3 regions of the Neobacillus solisequens genome follow, and region 1 is predicted to be linked to each of the others. Evidence: predicted binding sites of a transcription regulator. Region 1 holds the regulator's gene; each other region holds the start of a gene.
What was found. Region 1 encodes Rex, which represses fermentation and respiration genes when NADH is low (regulators of the CRP and FNR family bind a similar motif). Its sites were predicted from a motif close to TTGTGAAATATTTCACAA; they were not measured.

Region 1 (3,183 bases):
GTTCCCGTTTCAAAATGAATACTCTCCGCATTGATTGCTAATAGGCACGAAGAAACACCTAGCTTTCGGGTGATCACTAACTCACCGCTTTTTTGCTTAATCGTCGTTCGATTAGCTACTAGGAGCTGAACGATCATTCTTCCCTCTTCGAGATTTACCTCTCCGGACTGCAATAGCTTATCTAATACATATATTTCAAGTATTCTCGAAAAATTAAAGTCAGGACCATTTTTTTCAATATCCAGATATAGATTTATCGCTGTTTGCGAAACAGTGTTTCGTTTTACTAGTTCTTCAGCTGATAATTGTAGGTCTGTTACGCTTGGAGAAAACATATTGGCCAATTCATCCAACGATAAATTCTCCTTCATCGTTTGGATTTTTTCGATGCGTTTTAAGATCTTTTCTTTAGGAAAAAAAGTCTCCTGACCAGTAAAAGTGGACTTGCGAATAAACCATTCCTCGGGAATCAAGTCTTTTCGCTTCCAGCGATATAACTGCCCATATGATATTCCTGCTAAATCCAATAACTCTTTTTTAGAAATTAACTCCTCACTCATTTTTTAAAAACTCCTTTCCGATGACATTAATGTAACATAACACTGTTACGTTGTAAAGGCGTTGTTTTATCATTTTGTAAATTTTTTGGTATCCTACCAAAAAAAAAAGGCCGGACCATTAAAATGGGTCCGCCTCTATCCAGGAATACCGCCCATCAAAATGTTTTTTAGGAGGTACTTGCGATTTCTATCGGAATTCTCTCATCACTTTTTCCAAAACCCACCCTTCGAGGACCTCTCCCTTTTTCGGGTTAATAAGGGGTCTCTGTCTTACTCCTTTTTTTAGAAAAAAAATGGGCCCTCCCAATTATGGAAAGACCCATGGCAAAATTATTCTTCAACTTCTACTTCTCCAATTGATGGATAATGCTTTAAAAAGTACACCAATGATTGCAGTTCAACTGCTAAATCAATATGGTGAACCCGAATGGAGGCTGGAACATTTAATCTGGCAGGGGTGAAGTTTAAAATACCTCTGACCCCTGTATTCGCAAGGCGATCCGTTATCATCTGAGCAACAGGAGCAGGTACGGTTAAAATCGCAACCGAAATATCATCCTCGACCAAATGTTTTTCCAAATCATCCATGGACAGAACCGGAACATCGCCGATGGAAGTGCCAATTTTATCGGGTGAAACATCAAACGCGCACTGAATTTTCGTATTGTTATTTTTTAAAAAATTATAATGTAAAAAGGCTGTGCCCAAATTCCCTACCCCAATTAAGGCAACCTTCGTTAATTCGTCTTGATCCAAGGTTTTTCGGAAAAAGGACAATAGATAATTGACATTATAGCCGTAACCCTTTTTACCAAGGGCTCCAAAATAGGAAAAGTCCCTGCGAATTGTTGCGGAGTCTACTTTTACTGCCTCGCTTAATTCGGCTGATGATACTCGTTGCTTTCCGGAAGAATGCAAGTTTTGTAAAAATCGATAATATAAGGGTAATCGCTTTGCTGTTGCTTGTGGGATTTTCATTGTTTCATTCGACATATTACTCCTTCACCCCGCTAATCATTTTGTTTATATTCGATCAAGTCGTCTAAAATCGCCATTTTTGCCGCCGGATTTCTCCATTAAGTAGGTAGGGCCGATTACCATACCCTTATCCACTGCTTTACACATATCATATACCGTTAATGCACAAACAGACGCCGCTGTTAGCGCTTCCATTTCAACACCTGTCTGCCCTTTAGTCTTAACTGTTGCCTGAATTTGCAATGTATACTGATCGTTATCGCTTTCCCAGGAGAAAGTAACATTTATACCAGTTAATGGAATCGGGTGGCACATCGGGATGATTTCCCATGTCCTTTTCGCTGCCATCACTGCTGCCACTTGGGCAACTGCTAAGACATCGCCTTTTTTCATTTCCTCATTAGTGATTTTTTCATAAATTTCTTTACTCACAGTAATGCTAGAATGCGCAAGCGCTGTTCTCGCCGTTTCCGGCTTATCGCTTACATCCACCATCTTTGCTCTGCCTTCTTCATTAAAATGCGTAAACTCTGCCATAGTATAGTCCTCCAAAAAAAATGATACTATATTTTACCGTCTCTGTGTGTGAAAGTTTGAGCGAATGGTGATATTTTTTTCCAAAACGTACAATATCCTGCTTTATTGCCGTTATTTCAGGAATACGGTACACTATTCCTAGGTAATAGAGGTGAAAAAATATGATTTTATTACAAGTTAATCAATTACAAAAATACTTTGGTGCTGACCTTATTTTATCCAATATTAAGCTTGAATTACAAACGAGGGACCGTGTTGCCCTTGTAGGTCGTAATGGTGCTGGAAAATCCACCCTTCTAAAAATTATCGCAGGGCATCTTTCCCATGACGGTGGAGAAATTATCAAGCCAAAGGGTGTCTCGATCGGATACTTAGCGCAAAATACCGGGTTGGAATCAAGTCTGTCCATTTGGGATGAAATGTTAACCGTCTTTGAACATCTTCAGCAGCAAGAAAAGGCTTTGCGAAGACTTGAAGCGCAAATGGCTGATCCTGAAGTCTTTAATAACCCAACCAAATATGAGCGGATTTTAAAGGAATATGATCAGCTCCAGGTCACCTTTAAGGAACAAGGAGGCTATCAGTACGAAGCAGATATTCGGTCTGTCCTTAACGGTTTAAATTTTCAGGATTCTGCCGTTTCAATTTCCAGTCTGAGCGGCGGTCAAAAAACCCGCCTAGCCCTTGGTAAACTTTTATTAACAAAACCAGACATTTTAATCCTGGACGAGCCGACCAACCATCTTGATATTGAAACATTGTCTTGGCTGGAACAATACTTACAAGGCTATAGCGGAGCCATTCTGATTGTCTCCCATGACCGCTATTTCTTGGACAAAGTCGTTACCCAGGTCTATGAACTTTCCCGAAACCAAATTCAGCGGTTTACAGGCAATTATAGTTACTATCTGGAGCAAAAGGCTGCCAATTATGAACGCGATCTGAAGCTTTATGAAAAACAACAGCAGGAAATTGCATCCCTGCAAGATTTCATTCAACGGAACCTGGCAAGGGCGTCCACAACCAAACGGGCACAGAGCCGCCGCAAAAAACTTGAAAAAATTGAAGTGATGGACCGTCCGCTCGGGGATGAAAAATCTGCATCCTT
Region 2 (3,183 bases), on a different contig from region 1:
AGCGTTGGCAAATGGGTTATTAAAGGTCATTTTGGAAGAAGGTATTGTGGATGAAGGGTTTATAAAGAATCGTGTAAATGGCTTTGATGAGGTAAAAGAATATATTTCAGCTATAGAGATGAGAGAAATTGAAAAAGTGACCGGTGTTGCAGGTGAGGAAATTAGAAAAGCTGCTTTGATGTTTGGTAAAGCCAAAACTGGAATGATATTAACGGCAAGAGGCGTGGAACAACAGACAGATGGGACCATGGGGGTGCGCGGTTATCTGAATATTTTGCTTTCAACCGGTAAAATTGGCAAGCCTTTTTGCGGTTATGGAGCCATTACAGGACAAAGTAATGGACAAGGAGCAAGAGAACACGGTCAAAAAGCAGATCAACTGCCTGGTTATCGCTTAATTGAAAATGAGGATGATCGAAGCTATATTGCAGAAGTATGGGGAGTTGAGAAGGATGAGTTGCCAAGAAAAGGGGTATCTGCAGTTGAAATATTCGAGAAAATGGATGAGGGTGAAATCACTGGCTTATTTTTAATGTGCTCAAACCCAATCGTCTCTAGTCCCAATGCCCATTTTGTCAAAAAGGCGATAAAAAAATTAAAATTTTTCGTTGCTGTAGATTTATTTATTTCGGAAACAGCCAAGTTAGCCGATTTAATTTTGCCAGCATCCTCCTATTTAGAGGATGAGGGGACGTTAACGAATGTGGAAGGAAGAGTAACCTTACGGGAAGCTACCTATCCATGTCCCGGAGAAGTAAAGCATGATTGGCAAATCATATGTGAAATTGCAAGAGCTCTTGGAAAAGGTGAGTATTTTGCTTTTTCATCACCTGAAGAAATTTTTAATGAATTAAGGGTAGCAAGCCGAGGGGGACAATCAGATTACTATGGTATCACCTACGATCGAATAAGAACTACAGGCGGTATTCTTTGGCCGTGCCCGGACCTTGTCCACACGGGAACAAAGCGACTGTTTGAAACCCGTTTTGCTCACGAGGATGGGAGGGCAAAAATGATCATCGTACCGAACCATCAAAATGTTCCAAAAGAACAACCCAATTTTGAATATCCTATATTTTTAACAACCGGCAGGGTATTAGCACACTACCTCACAGGTGTTCAAACGAGAAAAAGCCCGTCATTGGTGGCCCGTAATGGAGAAGCCTTTATGGAAATTCATCCAGAAACGGCGATGAAATATAACCTTTCTGACAAGGCATTAGTAAAAATTAGCTCCAAAAATGGAAGTATTATAGTCAGAAGCCGATATACGGATGGAATTCGAAAAGATACTGTGTTTGTTCCATTTCATTGGGCTGACACTCAAAATGTTAATCTTTTGGTTTCAAGTGAATTAGACCCATTTTGCAAAATGCCGGGGTTTAAAATGACCGCTGTCAATGTTAGACCCCTAGTTAGAAATACACCAATATAATAAAAACCCTGGCCAATTGGTCCTGGTTTTTATTATTGTTTTTTGAAAATTAAAAAAATACGTAAGAATACCTGACATGTTTCGAAAATTTCATTTTTACCTGTGCTATAGTTTGTGAATAAACTTACTAAGGGGTGGGACTACAATGGAGAGGAAAAAGTTAATTCTGGTTGGCAATGGAATGGCGGGTGTCAGAACGATTGAGGAAATCTTAAAGCTCGCTAGGGATTCATTTGAGATCACGATCATTGGAAACGAGCCCCATCCGAATTATAACCGAATTCTCCTTTCAAAGGTTCTGCAGGGGGATATGGAAGTGACGGATATTACACTTAATGATTGGGGCTGGTACCAAGAGAACGGAATTGAATTGATTACAGGTGAAACCGTAACGAAAATCAATTCTTTGAAAAAAACGGTGATCACAAATAGTGGGAGAGTTGAACCGTATGATGAATTGATTCTGGCAACCGGGTCCTTGCCGTTTCTTCCTCCAATCCATGGTGTCGACAAGAAAGGGGTAACTACCTTTCGTGATATAGGAGATACAGAAGTGATGCTTGCCGCATCAAAAAAGTATAAGAAAGCTGCCGTTATTGGAGGTGGTCTTCTTGGTCTGGAAGCAGCGATGGGACTCATTAATCTGGGGATGGATGTTTCGGTCATCCATTTGGGGCCATATTTAATGGAACGACAGCTAGATCCGACAGCTGGAAGATTACTGCAAGATGAGTTGGAAAAGCAGGGTATGTCATTTTATTTAGAAAAACAAACCCAAGAAATCTACGGGGATCAACGGGTAAAAGGATTACTGTTTAGTGATGGAACTTCACTGGAAGCAGACCTGATAGTTATGGCGGTTGGAATAAAGCCAAATTCCGAAGTAGCAAGGGAAAGTGGAATAGGCGTTAATCGCGGAATTGTAGTCAATGATTTTATGGAAACAGATTTACCTCATGTTTATGCTGTTGGAGAATGTGCGGAACATAATGGCATGGTCTATGGACTGGTGGCCCCACTATATGAACAAGGCAAAGTATTGGCGAAACATATTTGTGGTGTTGAAACAAATCCGTATCAAGGGTCGGTATCATCAACACAGCTGAAGGTTTCCGGTGTTGAAGTATTTTCTGCAGGGGATTTCATGGAAGGTGAAGATAAAAAATCCCTAAAAGTATTTGATGAACAAGAGGGTATTTATAAGAAGATTGTGTTACGGGGAAACAAAATTGTTGGTGCAGTCATGTTTGGGGACAGCAGTGATGGAAATCGGTTATTTTCTTTGATTCAAAAGAAAGCAGATATATCTGACAGGGCAAAAGTATCCATTTTACAATCAAGCGAAATCGAATCTGGTAAAAGCCAGGTTGCCTTGATGAGTGACGAGGAAATCATCTGCGGGTGCAATGGCGTTACAAAAGGGACGATCGTTCAGGCCATCCGTCAGCAAGGCTGTTCATCACTTGAGGAGATCAAGGCATGTACGAGTGCATCCCGTTCTTGCGGAGGATGCAAGCAGCTAGTTGGAGAAGCGCTGGACCTAACACTTGGAAAGTCCTACATGGCGAATCCTCAAAAAGAAGCAATATGCGGCTGTACCAGGTTAACTCGTGATGAGGTAATTGAAGAAATAAAAGCTAAAAGATTGTCGACCGTTAAAGAAGTAATGTTTGTTCTTGGTTGGAACAATGAGGAAGGCTGTTCTAAATGTAGGCCGGCACTTAACTACTATTTGGGAATGGTCTATC
Region 3 (3,183 bases), on a different contig from region 1:
TGTAAAGGCGGCATTTAGTACCAGCCATCTGGCAGCTTCAATATCTACAGCGCTGTCGGCAATCATCCATTGGATCGCCTGTCTTTCTGCAATTGGTTTCCCAAATGTCACACGTTCCTTTGCGTAATCAATCGCCATTTGTAATAACCGTTCAGCAGTTCCAACAGCTCTTGCTCCAACTATCCATCTGGCAAATCCAATCCATTCCAGGCCAAGGTTATACCCTTTGTGAAGCTCACCAAGGATGTTCTCTTCCGGCACACGGACGTTATCAAAGACAAGACCGGCTGGACCCCATTCTCCCATGGTATGTATATACTCTGATTTCCAGCCCATATCACGGTCGACGATAAAGCAGGTTACCCCTTCCCGTCCTTTTGTTTTTTGATGCATTTCTTTATCAGTAATCGCGATCGCCATAACAAAGTCGGCTTCATTTCCACCGGTAATGAATGTTTTTTCACCATTCAGTACCCATTCATTGCCATCTTTAACCGCTGTCATTTTGATATTCTGCGTATCAGAACCGGCACCAGGCTCAGTCATAGCAAAACATGATTTTTTTTCACCATTTATTGTAGGAATTAAGTATTTTTTCTTTTGTTCTTCATTACCATAATAGAGGATATTATCTGCGGAGCCCCCGAATGCAAATGGGACAAAGGTTTTTGAGATTTCCATGTAGACAATGGCCATCATCATTTGGCCGAGGTTGGCACCACCGTATTCTTCAGGTGTATTAATCCCCCAGAAGCCGGCTTCCTTTGCCTTTAATTGGAGTTCCTTTAATTTACCTGGCGGCAGGCTGGGCTTTCCTTCACGTTCATTTCTTAACACATCATTTTCCAGCGGGATTAATTCCTTCTCAACAAATTTTCTAATCGTTTGTTGGACCATTTTTTGCTCGTCAGTTAAACGTAAATCCATCCTTTTCCCTCCATTCATGAACTCTCAAACTAGTTTTTTGTGGACATTTCTACTATATGCTCGTTTCGCTCTTCACATACCTACCGGTTAGTATGTTAATTCTATTTTATTCGGAAATTTCAGAAAAAACAAGTCAAAAATAAAAAAATCCTTTGATTGGGTTCAAAGGATTTTTGCATCTGTTAAATAGATTTTGCCTGTTTCATCATTTTTCGGGCTGTCCGTTCTTTTAAACTGGATATGGCGATAGAACTGCACAGCCAGATGATCAGACCCAATGTAATACTAAATATCCAGTTATCAGTAGAATGCAATGTTACAAGAACAGTTGTTACACAAATGATTCCGCCAATCATTCCGTAAACTGATCCTTTGGCAATATTCGTTGCCTTTTTGGTTCCAGAACCGATCCCAACCATAATAATTGCAGTAAGCATAACCGCAGGAAACGCCGCAAAGATACCGGCAAGTATTTTCCAGGGTGAAATGACAGTTATTAAATAGCTTAAAGAAACAGCCGTTCCACCTAAAATAAATCTCATCAATAAATCCTGTTTATTCATTATGAATCACCCTTTTAAAGCATATATGAAGTAATAAATACGACCACACTGGAAACGACAAGCCAACAGGCCATTGCATTTATAATTCCTTTTTTCCAGCCCATTCTTGGCAATAAATAGCCGGCAAGAACGGCAACTAAAATATTTATGGCCATTCCGAAAATAGCTCCTTTGGATAGGATTATGGATTGAGAGATTAACTGTCCACCGTGAAAATCCAATCCGATTGTTAATAGAGCTGCAAGATATACGGCCGGAAATGCCGCAAAGATGCCTCCTGTTTTTTCACCCAATTTTTTTGCGACAATTGTGCAGGCAACTACAGCAAAACCTCCTAATAAAAATCGAATAAGCAATGCACTTACAGATAAATGTACCATCATGTTCGCCTCTTTACCCTTCTGCCTTATCAAAATAAGAATAAGCAACATTATTATTGTGATAATATTCACATATATCTTTTACTTTATTATTTTAACTCATATTCTTTACTGTGCATGTGAACTTTTTATTAAGGTTTGTGAAGCGTTTTCAAAAGGGGTTTTATTTAGCCTTTTTTAATCTTTTTTCAGTTGACTATTTTTTAACAAATTAACAAAAGATAATAATGATATTCCATTGGGATATCATCGTTTCAAATCCTAAAATGAGGTGATTTGATGAGCTACAGAGAGCGTTTAGATTCCCAATCAGAGCTATTCCACCATACCTGGACAAGGCCCAAGCGCCAGAAGTCCCAGGTGAATGGCCAGACGCAAGTGTCGCAAAACACCATCATCTTAAGGAGTAATGCCAAAGCACACCGTTGGTAATGTAAGGCAACTGAAACGAGGCGAAGGATCATTTTTGATCCTTCGGATGGAAAGCCTTTTCTCGTTTTTCGAACGGGGAAAGGCTTTTTCCATGTTTATATGTTACCTACTAAAATTAACATATTCCCCCATATTGATTTTACTGTTAGGAAGGATTAACATTAATCTAGTTATGTAAGTCAGGAGTGTTGATTATGTTTGCTGATTTTACCATCAGGGATGCAAGTTTAGATGACCTACCCGCTATCGTTAATATATATAACTCTACTATTTCAGGCAGAATGGTAACGGCCGATTTGGAGCCTGTAACGGTGGAAAGCCGATTGCAATGGTTTCACGAGCATTCTTCTTCGTTCCGGCCATTATGGGTAGTAATTGATCAAGGTGTCATCTGTGCTTGGCTTAGTTTTCAATCGTTTTACGGTCGACCTGCCTACAACGGTACCGCTGAAATTAGTATTTATATTCACCCGGATTATCGTGGTAAAAAATTGGGTAAATATTTGATTCAATTAGCCATTGATGCCTGCCCGGGTTTAAACATCAAAACATTATTGGGATTTATTTTTGCCCACAATGTACCAAGTGTAAAGCTTTTTTCAACATTTGGATTTGAAAAATGGGCCCACCTTCCTAACATTGCCGAGCTGGATGGCATAGAAAGAGATCTACTTATTATGGGCAAACGGGTTTCTTAGTTCGTTTATAGTCCAACAAGATCATTATTCTTTATCATTTCTCCGTTTTATACAAAAATACTAACTAACAAGAAGGAATCGGAGTATTTCATGCAAAAAATTAAATTAGTCCTTATCTACTGTATTACAAGTATTATTTGGATTTTTGGAACTAACTTTCTGACACATCAATTTATACCCCCG

Region 2: nirB (nitrite reductase large subunit NirB) is a predicted target of Rex. The motif match lies at 1,548-1,565, and genes of this name have one in related genera.
Region 3: ACI3K6_RS02465 (DUF3147 family protein) is a predicted target of Rex. The motif match lies at 1,927-1,944, and genes of this name have one in related genera.

The regions. Positions count from the first base shown of each region.
Region 1 covers NZ_JBKFGJ010000027.1:84,398-87,580, forward strand. The annotation lists gene ACI3K6_RS21730 (YhbD family protein) at 1-560, opposite strand, end outside; gene ACI3K6_RS21735 (redox-sensing transcriptional repressor Rex) at 891-1,553, opposite strand; gene moaC (cyclic pyranopterin monophosphate synthase MoaC) at 1,584-2,075, opposite strand; gene ACI3K6_RS21745 (ABC-F family ATP-binding cassette domain-containing protein) at 2,237-3,183, shown strand, end outside.
Region 2 covers NZ_JBKFGJ010000018.1:114,347-117,529, forward strand. The annotation lists gene nasC (assimilatory nitrate reductase catalytic subunit NasC) at 1-1,435, shown strand, start outside; gene nirB (nitrite reductase large subunit NirB) at 1,581-3,183, shown strand, end outside.
Region 3 covers NZ_JBKFGJ010000002.1:404,363-407,545, reverse strand. The annotation lists gene ACI3K6_RS02475 (acyl-CoA dehydrogenase family protein) at 1-927, opposite strand, end outside; gene ACI3K6_RS02470 (DUF3147 family protein) at 1,110-1,490, opposite strand; gene ACI3K6_RS02465 (DUF3147 family protein) at 1,505-1,870, opposite strand; gene ACI3K6_RS02460 (YpzG family protein) at 2,150-2,302, shown strand; gene ACI3K6_RS02455 (GNAT family N-acetyltransferase) at 2,497-3,000, shown strand; gene ACI3K6_RS02450 (PAS domain-containing sensor histidine kinase) at 3,091-3,183, shown strand, end outside.